3 regions of the Sanguibacter massiliensis genome follow, and region 2 is predicted to be linked to each of the others. Evidence: predicted binding sites of a transcription regulator. Region 2 holds the regulator's gene; each other region holds the start of a gene.
The links. The regulator HrcA, encoded in region 2, represses chaperone genes, less so after heat shock. The targets are predictions, from matches to a motif close to TTNGCACTCGNNNNNNNCGAGTGCNAA.
Positions count from the first base shown of each region.

Region 1: a site for HrcA is predicted at 1,909-1,935, ahead of groES (co-chaperone GroES). Genes of this name have one in related genera too.
Region 3: a site for HrcA is predicted at 2,180-2,206, ahead of C1729_RS12320 (FmdB family zinc ribbon protein). Genes of this name have one in related genera too.

Region 1 is NZ_LT964979.1:1,510,610-1,513,876, forward strand. It holds gene C1729_RS07000 (MerR family transcriptional regulator) at 1-31, opposite strand, end outside; gene C1729_RS07005 (WhiB family transcriptional regulator) at 307-600, shown strand; gene C1729_RS07010 (GNAT family N-acetyltransferase) at 702-1,364, opposite strand; gene groES (co-chaperone GroES) at 1,477-1,773, opposite strand; gene C1729_RS07020 (magnesium transporter) at 2,002-2,799, opposite strand; gene C1729_RS07025 (class I SAM-dependent methyltransferase) at 3,149-3,267, shown strand, end outside.
Region 2 is NZ_LT964979.1:284,130-287,396, forward strand. It holds gene C1729_RS01275 (hypothetical protein) at 1-359, shown strand, start outside; gene C1729_RS01280 (DUF3097 domain-containing protein) at 435-1,298, opposite strand; gene hrcA (heat-inducible transcriptional repressor HrcA) at 1,448-2,485, shown strand; gene dnaJ (molecular chaperone DnaJ) at 2,545-3,267, shown strand, end outside.
Region 3 is NZ_LT964979.1:2,660,175-2,663,441, forward strand. It holds gene C1729_RS12300 (hypothetical protein) at 1-193, shown strand, start outside; gene C1729_RS12305 (hypothetical protein) at 190-480, shown strand; gene mscL (large conductance mechanosensitive channel protein MscL) at 602-1,042, opposite strand; gene C1729_RS12315 (RcpC/CpaB family pilus assembly protein) at 1,082-1,780, opposite strand; gene C1729_RS12320 (FmdB family zinc ribbon protein) at 1,873-2,133, opposite strand; gene C1729_RS12325 (penicillin acylase family protein) at 2,314-3,267, shown strand, end outside.

The sequences.
Region 1 (3,267 bases), 1.2 Mb from region 2:
CGTCGTCGGCGACGCCTCGCTCACTGGTCATGACTCGATTCTGCCCAGCGTCGCGCAACCGCGCCAACCGGGGCGGAGCGCTTGCGGTCTGCCGCACGCGCCGGACGCCGGAACCGCGCCACCCCCCGGTCGCTGGCGCGATTCGTCGGCGCACCCCGCTCACGAAGCGTTGCACCGGACGGGACTTGAACAACTTCTGACCAAGTTGTAGCGTTCATGCAGCGCACGGGCCTCCGAGGGGGAGGGACACCAACGTGCGGAGGGGACCGGTCGCCTCGGCGGCCCGCAACAGAGGAGCTACTGACCATGACTGAGATCTCTCGTCTTCCTGGCCCTGTGATGGACCTGTGGGAGTGGCAGTACCAGGGCAGCTGCCGCGACGCTGACGACACCCTCTTCTTCCACCCCGAGGGTGAGCGCGGCAGCGCACGCCGTCGGCGTGCGGAGGCGGCCAAGGCCATCTGCCACTCGTGCCCGGTGCTCCAGCAGTGCCGTGAGCAGGCGCTCCGCATCCGCGAGCCGTACGGCGTCTGGGGCGGCCTCTCCGAGGACGACCGTGCCGCGATCCTCGCGGACCCGCGCCGCGCGCAGGCGGTCTGACACGTCTCCCCGGCGAACCCCGCACCCCCGGAAGGGTGCGGGGTTCGCCGCGTCCGGAGGAGGTCTGCGGCACCAGAGCGGAGCACTGACGCCACCGGACATCATCCGAGCGGGACCCCGAGCTGTCGGCGCACGCCCTCAATCCCGTGGATCGCGACCTCAGGACGCTCGGACGCGAGCCACGTCGCTCGGGTGAGCCGGTAGCGCCGTGCCTCGACGGCCTCCTCGCCGCGGGACGTGCGGTGCGCTCCGTTCGCGGCGTACCCGACCTTCTCGCTCACGCGCTGCGAGCGAGGGTTGTCGGCGAAGACCTCCGAGGTGACGTCGTGGGCCCCGAGACCGGCGAACGCCAGGTGGACGACTGCGCGCCGCATGCGCGTGCCGATGCCGCGTCCCTGGTGCTCGAGGCCGAGCCACGATCCCGTCTCGACGGTCCGGCGGACCGGGAAGCCGCGCGCGAAGACCGCCTGCATGCCGACGGGCTCACCACCGACGAGCACGGCGAGCTCGATGTTCCACGCGTCTGGCGAGAGCGCTGCGCGCGCACCCCAGTGGTAGGCGAGGAAGCCGTGTCGGACCGCAGCAGGATCGCCCTGCGTCCACGGGACGAGGAACGGCATGGCGTCCGGTGCGTGCACGCCTCGGACGGCGAGGTCGGCAAGCTGCAGGAGCAGGTCGTCGTCCGCGAAACGCAGCTCGAGGTCCCCCTCGGTGACGCGCAGGGCTGCGACGGGCCAGGCCTCGGTGAGCAGTGTCGTCGTCATGCCAGGACGCTACCGGTCCGCTCAGCGTCGGCACAAACAGATTGTCCGGAGACGACGGGACCCCGCCGCCCCACGAGGGGGCGACGGGGTCCGGCGCGTCGCTGGGCTGGGTTCAGCCGGCGACGACGGCGAGGATGTCGCGCACGGAGAGCACGAGGTACTCCTCGCCCGCGTACTTGACCTCGGTGCCGCCATACTTCGAGTAGATGACCTTGTCACCCACTGCGACGTCGAGCGGGATGCGGTTGCCCTTGTCGTCGACACGGCCGGGGCCGACAGCGAGGACCTCGCCCTCCTGCGGCTTCTCCTTGGCGGTGTCCGGGATGTAGAGACCGGAGGCGGTGGTCGTCTCAGCCTCGATCGCCTTGATGACGATCTTGTCCTCGAGCGGCTTGATGGGGACCGACACGTCGGACCTCCCCTTCACGTTGTGGCTACGGATGGATAGGGGTGGACGGGGTGTCACGGGCGCCGTCGCGGGGGTCGCACCGAGTCCTCGTCCCATCTCACGCGGAGATGTTGCAGCACCAAATCTAGGCCCGGGTTAGCACTCGGTCAACATGAGTGCCAGTTCAGTTGCCGGTGTCCGCCACGGGCGGACATCCCTGCGACTCGGCCGCTGAGCTGCGTGACGAGCTCAGCCGCCGAGCTGCGTGACGAGCGCCGTCGCGACCGAGAGATAGATGACGAGCCCCGTGCCGTCGACAAGAGTCGTGATGAGCGGCCCCGAGACGACCGCCGGGTCGACCCCGAACCTCCTCAGCACGAACGGCAGCGTCGACGCGAGCAACGCCGACCACAGGACGATGAGCACGACCGCGACCGACACCGTGAGCGCAATGTCCTGGCCGACCCCAAGCGTGAGCGCCCTCAGCCACGCGATCCCCGCGATGCACGCCGCGAGCATGACGCCCGTCGTCATCTCCTTGCGGAGGACCGCCCACAGGTGACGTCCCCGCACCTCGCCGAGCGCCATGGCCCGCACGAGCGTCGTCGTCACCTGCGTGCCCGTGTTCCCGCCCGTGCCGATGAGCAGCGGGATGAAGAACGTCAGCGCGACGACCGTCGCAAGCGTGTTCTCGAAGTGCCTGAGCACCGTGCCCGTGTACATCTCGGCGACGAAGAGCACCGCGAGCCAGCCGACGCGCCGTCGCCACAGGAGCCACGGCGTCGCCTCGAGGTACGGCACGTCGAGCGGCGTCGAGCCGCCCTGCCGGTCGGCGTCCTCGGTCGCCTCGGCGTCGGCGGCCGCGGCCGTCGTGGCCCGCAGGTCCGCGACGCTGAGGTCGTGCACGCTCCCGTCGGGCAGGGTGAGGCCGACGCGCGCGCGAGGATCCTCAAGCAGCGCCGCGAGCGCGACGTCGACCGTCGCGGCGGGAACGGCCGGAACGGTGGGAACAGCGGGAACGGTCGGGGTGGTGGTCTGGGAACGCATGCGTCCGCCTCTCCTCGGCCGGGCGCACGGCGGCGCCCGGGCTGCGGGTTCGTGGGCGGGGCGTCGGGGACGCCCGTCGTCGTGCGCGCACGGGGGGCACGCACGGGGCGACGGCAGGGTCGGTACGACCCTGGGCGCTCAGCGGGAGCGCACGGGCAGCGCACGGGGACGGGCCGTCGCAGGGGACGGAGAATGGCTGGGGGGCTCCACGACGGTCACCTCCTCGGTGCAGGGCTGCGGGCTGCAGGCCACCCCACCCTAGGTGAGCGAGACCCCCACGGCCAGGACCCTCGTCACGTCCCGTCGGGCCTCCGTCGCCCACGCGTGCGCGTCGTGGAAGTATTCAGACATGGACCGCGCCGCTCTCACCCTGCTCCTCCAGCCCGAGGGGTGGGCCCTGCTCAGCGCGCTCCCGCCATACGACGAGGCAACCGCGATGCACCTGTCCGAGCGCCTCCGCGCGGACGG
Region 2 (3,267 bases):
AGATCGGCGACTTCTTCAAGATCCCCAACCTCGGTCAGGTCCTGCTCGCGTCGCTCGTCCTCGTCCTGGCAGCGGCGATCACGGCGATCACCATCATCGGACCGCTCGTCGTCATGTTCTTCGGTCTCTTCGCGCTCCACTTCGTCATGGACAAGGGCATGGGCGCGATCGACGCGATCAAGGCGAGCATCGATGTCGTCAAGAAGAACCTCGGCTCAGCCATCCTGCTCACGATTGTCGTCTCGATCGTCTCCGCAGCGGGCAGCATCGTGCTTGTCGGATCGCTTGTGACGACCCCGATCGCGCTCGTCGCACTCGCGTTCGCCTACCGCCGCGTCATCGGCGAGCAGCCCGCCTGACGTTCCCGTCCGCGTGGCCCGTCGGCCCGGCACCCCGTCCGCGGGGCGCCGGGCCGCCGGCGTTCGAGGGGTGCGTCAGCCCGTGGGCTCGGTGACAAAGTCGATGAGTTCCTCGACGCGTCCGATGAGCGCGGGCTCGAGGTCCGTCCACGAGCGGACGGTTCCGAGGATCCGCTTCCAGCCGTGGGCGACATCGGCCTGGTCGGCGTGCGCCCAGCCGAGGTGGCGGAGGATCCCGACTTTCCACTCGACGGAACGATCGATGCGCGGCCAGGCCTCGAGCCCGACGCGTGCGGGCTTCACGGCCTCCCACACGTCGACGTAGGGGTGCCCGACGACCCTCACGGTGCCGGCGGGCGCGAGGCGCAGGACGGCGTCGGCGACGCGCTGCTCCTTGGAGCCTGCGACGAGGTGGTCGACGAGCACGCCGAGCCGGCGGGTGCGGTCGGGTGCGAAGTCGCGGACGTAGGCCTCGAGGTTGTCGACGCCGTCGAGGAGCTCGACGACGACGCCCTCGACGCGCAGGTCGTCGCCCCAGACCTTCTCGACGAGCTCGGCGTCGTGGCGTCCTTCGACGAGGATGCGCGAGCCGCGGGCGACGCGCGCCTGGGCGCCGCGGACGGCGACCGAGCCTGATGCGGTGCGTGTCGGGGCGGCGGGGGCGCGCGAGGTGACGGGCGCCTCGAGGATCACGGGCGCACCGTCGATCCAGAAGCCGGGGCCGAGCGGGAACGTGCGGGTGCGGCCGCGGGAGTCCTCGAGCTCGACGACGTGCATGCCGCCGGACTTCTCGACGCGGATGACGGCGCCGACCCAGCCGGTCGTCACCTCCTCGACAACCGTCCCGCGCTCGGCGGCGACGGGGCGCGCGGCGGGGCGGCGCCGGTGGTGGGTCGTGGGGTCGCCCCCGAGGACGTCGGATCCGTAGCGGTCGTGCATCCCGACACCTTAAGGCGGTGCAGTCGGCCAGCAGGGGAGCGTCGGGTGTGTGGCGTGCGTCGCTGACCGTCTGCGCCCGGACGCGGGTAGGATTGGCACTCGGACCCTGAGAGTGCGAATCTCCTGGGTGTGAGAGCTGAGGGAGGAGCATGATGTCGACGCACGGGACGGCCGCGGACCGCCGCCTCGACGTGCTCCGCGCGATCGTCGAGGACTACGTGACGACGCGCGAGCCCGTCGGCTCGCGCGTGCTCGCCGAGAGGCACCGCCTCGGTGTCTCGCCCGCGACGATCCGCAACGATATGGCTGTCCTCGAGGAGGAGGGCCTCATCGCGCAGCCGCACACGTCGGCCGGGCGTGTGCCGACGGACAAGGGCTACCGCCTTTTCGTCGACCGCCTCGCCGAGGTCAAGCCGCTCTCGCAGCCCGAGCGCCGCGCGATTACGTCGTTCCTCGACGGTGCGGTCGACCTCGACGACGTCATCGTCCGTGCTTCGCGCCTCCTCGCGCACCTCACTCAGCAGGTCGCCGTCGTCCAGTACCCGTCGTTGCGACGGTCGGGGCTGCGTCACCTCGAGCTCGTGCCCGTCGAGGGCTCACGCCTGCTCGTCGTCGTCATCACCGACACGGGCCGCGTCGTGCAGCGCACGCTCGAGCTGTCGTCCGACGTCGACGAGGAGTCGCTCGCACGCCTGCGGGCGCGCCTCAACGCGGCGTGCCTCGGCCGGCGGCTCCCCGAGATGCGCACCGCGCTCGAGTCGCTCCCGGAGCAGTTCGTCCCTGAGGAACGGCCGCTCCTCCGCGAGATCTCCGACCTTCTCGTCCACACGCTCGGCCTCGAGTCCGGCGAGCGCATCGTCCTCGCGGGGACGTCGAACCTCGCGCGTTCCGGGATGCGGTTCGAACATGCGCTGCGGCCCGTGCTCGAGGCGCTCGAGGAGGAGGTTGTGCTGCTCGGGCTCCTCACGGAGATGACCGAGGATTCCGCGGGCGTCGCGGTGCGCATCGGTCACGAGATGCCGCACGTCGGCCTCTCCGAGACGTCGGTCGTCACGGCGGGCTACGGCGCCGAGGGTGACGCGGTCGCGCTCCTCGGTTCGATCGGCCCGACCCGCATGGACTATCCGCAGACGATCGCCGCGGTGCGCGCGGTCGCGCGCTACCTCACCCGCATCATCACGACGTGACCGGGCCGGCGCGAGCCGCCGTCCCCTGACCGTTCCACCCACCACCAGGAAGAACCCCTGTGACGGACTACTACGAGATCCTCGGTGTGCCGAGAGACGCGACGCAGGACCAGATCAAGAAGGCGTACCGGAAGCTCGCGCGCGAGCTCCACCCGGACGTCGCCGGCGAGGAGGGCGCGGACCGCTTCAAGGATGTGACGCGCGCCTACGAGGTGCTCGGCACGGCGGAGAAGCGCCAGGCTTACGACATGGGCACGGATCCGTCGGCGCCGGGTGGCGGCCAGGCGGGCGGCTTCGGTTTCCAGGACATCTTCGAGACGTTCTTCGGTGGTGGTCAGGCCCAGCGCGGCCCCGTGCCGCGCACGCGGCGCGGCCAGGACGCGCTCCTGCGCCTCGACATCGACCTTGCGGAGGCCGCGTTCGGGGCTCGCAAGGAAGTGACGATCGACACCGCGCGCGTGTGCTCGACGTGCGGCGGCGCGTGCACGCGGCCCGGCACGTCCGTCCAGACGTGCGTCGTGTGCCAGGGCCGTGGCTCGGTCCAGCGTGTCGCGCGCTCGTTCCTCGGCCAGGTCATGACGACGCAGCCGTGCGCGGCGTGCCAGGGGCACGGCACGACGATCCCCGAGCCGTGCGTCGACTGCGCGGGCGAGGGTCGCGTGCGGACGCGCCAGACGATCTCGATCGACGTCCCGGCCGGCGTCGACACGGGCACGCGCATCAAGCTCTCCGGTCAGGGCGAGGTCGGCCCGGCGGGAGGCCCGGCTGGCGACCTCTACGTC
Region 3 (3,267 bases), 2.4 Mb from region 2:
GCCCGGGCTGCCGATCAGTGCCTACGGCGACAACGACCTCGATGCCCTCGCGCGCTGGATCGCGTCCGACGGCATCGTCCGCGACGAGCAGCAGCTCGCGGGAGCCCTGCGTGCCGAGCTCGGCGTCGTGCGCCGGTCCAACCGCGTCGACGCTGCCGTCTCCGCGGCGGTACGCAGACTCCTCGGACGATGACCGAGCCGACCGAGCCCGTCGAAGTTCCCGAGCCGACCGCACCCGTCGACGCGTCCGGGCCCGTCGACGTGCCCGAGCCGACCGAGCCTGTCGAGATGCCCGACGGAGCGCGGCCGCGTCGACGCCACCGTCGCGTCGTACGCCGGGGCACGGAGACGAGCACCGTCGCCGGGACGAGCGCGGACGAGCGCCCCGAGGGCTGGTCCGAGCCGGGCGCGACGCACCACGACGCCGACCTCCTGCGCGATCTGCCGCCCCACTGGGGCGGCGCAGGCTACCGCGACTAGCCGGCCCAACCTCGCCCCGGTCCCACGCCCAGACACAAGAATCCGCGCGGATGGCTGTTGGGAATAGCCATCCGCGCGGATTCCTGGCGTGGGTGGGCGCCACGCGGGGCGCACGCCCGCGTCAGGCCTGGGGCGTGCCCGGCTGGGGGGTGCCCGGCTGGGGGCCGGCGGCCTGGGCGCGGAGGAGGTCACGGATCTCCTCGAGGAGCTGGACGTCCTCGGCCTTGATCTCCGGCTCGGGCTCGAGGCCGCGCGCGCGACGCTCGGCGAGCTTGTTCATCGGCAGGACAATGAGGAAGTAGACGGCGGCGGCCACCGCGAGGAAGTTGATGATCGCGTCGAGGACGAGCCCGGGCCTGAAGACCGCATCGTTGATCTGGAAGCTGAGCGCGCTTGCGAGGCTCGTCGAGCCGAAGATCGCGGCGATGAGCGGGGTGATGATCGCGTCGACGATGTTCGTGACGATCTTGCCGAACGCGCCGCCGATGACGACCGCGACCGCGAGCTCGACGACGTTGCCCCGCGAAATGAAGTTCTTGAAGCCCTCAAAGATGTCCTTCATGGCGTTCCTCCTGCGCTGTGTCCGCTGTGTGCGGGCCGATCATCCCACGAGGACGACACTGAGGCTCCCCGACACAGCCGAGGCCGCGACCGTCGGCGCATCGTTCACCCGCACCGCGAGGAGCACGACGGGCTCCGCGGCCGGCGCCACGCCGAGCAAGCCGCCGTCGGACGGCGCCGCCGGCGCGGGGGAGGGCAGGACGAGCGCGCCGCGGGTGAGGACGCGCCCGTCCGTGACAACCGGCTCCCCGGACACGTCGGGCGCCGACGGCACGACGACGTCGACCCGCATCCCCGGGGCGAGGAGCGCTGCGACCTGCGGGTCCGCGAGCCGCACAGGCACGGCGGCCGAGCCGGGAGGGAGATCCGCGGTGCCGCGGACGAGCAGCTCGGCGCACAGGAACGTGCCCGCCCGCAGGCCGACCGCAGGGACGGCACCCACCGCGTCGCCCGGAACGGTGAGCGCGCACGGAGGTGACCCGGGGGCTGGGACGTCGACGCGCGTGAGGACAGCCGCGGTGAGCGGCTCACCTGCGGGAACGTCGCGCGCCAGCGCCACGACCTCACGGTGCGGGGGCGGCGGCGGGCTCGCGGCCGTGACGACGGCCGCAGCGAGCACGCCGAGGCCGACGCTCACGAGGACGCGGCGGCCGCGCCACGTGACGACACGGAGCGTGCGGGCCCGGCGGCTGCGCGCCACCGCACGAGCGTGCGTGCCAGGACGAGGGGAGCGGGTCATGCGCCGACGCTAGGCGAGACGCGCCGCTCCCGTCCGGGGCCAGTGGACGGGCACGCGCGCAGCGGGGCCTGTGGGCAGGAGGCCCAGACGCGTCAGGCGGCGCCCGTGGACGTCGACGTCGATGCGGGCTTCGCGGCAGGCTTCGCCGCCGGCGTCGAGACGCTCGACGACGAGCCCGAGCGCGAGTCGGTGCGGTAGAAGCCCGATCCCTTGAAGGTCACGCCCACCGTCGAGAAGATCTTGCGCAGCCGGCCCGAGCACTCGGGGCACACCGTGAGGGCGTCGTCCGCGAAGGACTGGTGGATGTCGAAGCTGTGACCGCACGCGGTGCACGTGTACGCGTAGGTGGGCACGGTTCTCTCTCCTTGCTCGAGGGGGCCGCGACGGGGCCGCCGCGGGCTGGCACTCCGTCGTTCCGAGTGCCAACTATACGTCGGACCGCCGCCGACGAGCCATGCGCCCCGTCACACGCCCTCGCTGCCGTCCCGGTGGACCACCCTGCCGTTGTCCGACGTCCGGACTAGGCTCGGCGCGTGCTCAGTCGCCTGTCCGCACCGCGCAAGGTGCTCCTCGCCGTCGTCACGCTGCTCGTCGTCGTTCTCGTCGCGACGACCGTCGCAGTCGTCGTCGTCGTGCGCAAGCCGTTCCCCGCGACCTCGGGCGAGGTGACGATGCCCGGCCTCGACGGAGCCGTCACCGTCGAGCGCGACGCCCGCGGCGTCCCCTACCTCACGGCGACGACGAGCGAGGACCTCTTCCGCGCGCAGGGCTACGTCCACGCGCAGGACCGCTTCTTCGAGATGGACTACCGCCGGCACGTCACCGCGGGCCGGCTCGCCGAGCTCGTCGGCGACAACCCCGACGCGATCGCCGCCGACCGCGTCGTGCGCACCTTCGGCTGGCGCCGCGTCGCCGAGCAGGAGTGGGACCTCCTCGAGCAGAGCACGCGCGACAACCTCACGGCCTACGCCGAGGGCGTCAACGCGTACCTCGCGGACCGCTCGCCCGCGGAGATCGCGCTCGAGTACACAGTGCTCGGCACCCGGGTCGACATCGTCGACCCCGAGCCGTGGCAGCCCGTCGACTCCGTCGCGTGGCTCAAGGCCATGGCCTGGGACCTCCGCGGCAACTTCGACGAGGAGCTCGAGCGCGCCGCCGCGTTCGGCACACTCCGCGACGTCACCGCCGTCGAGGCCCTGTTCCCCGCCTACCCCGACGACGCGAACGCCCCGATCCTCGACGCCGACGAGGCCGCCGCGACCCGCAGCGAGCGCCGCGCCGCCGCACCGAAGGACACCGGGGGCGGCACGGGCGGCGCGAGCCGCACCGCACCCGAGGACGGACTCCCGCTCGAGGACGCGGGCGTGCGCGCCGCCCTCGAGGCCGCGGCCGACGCGCTCGCAGCCGTCCCGCAGCAGGTCGGACGTGGCGAGGGCACGGGCTCCAACTCGTGGGTCGTCGCCGGAAAGCACACCGCGAGCGGCAAG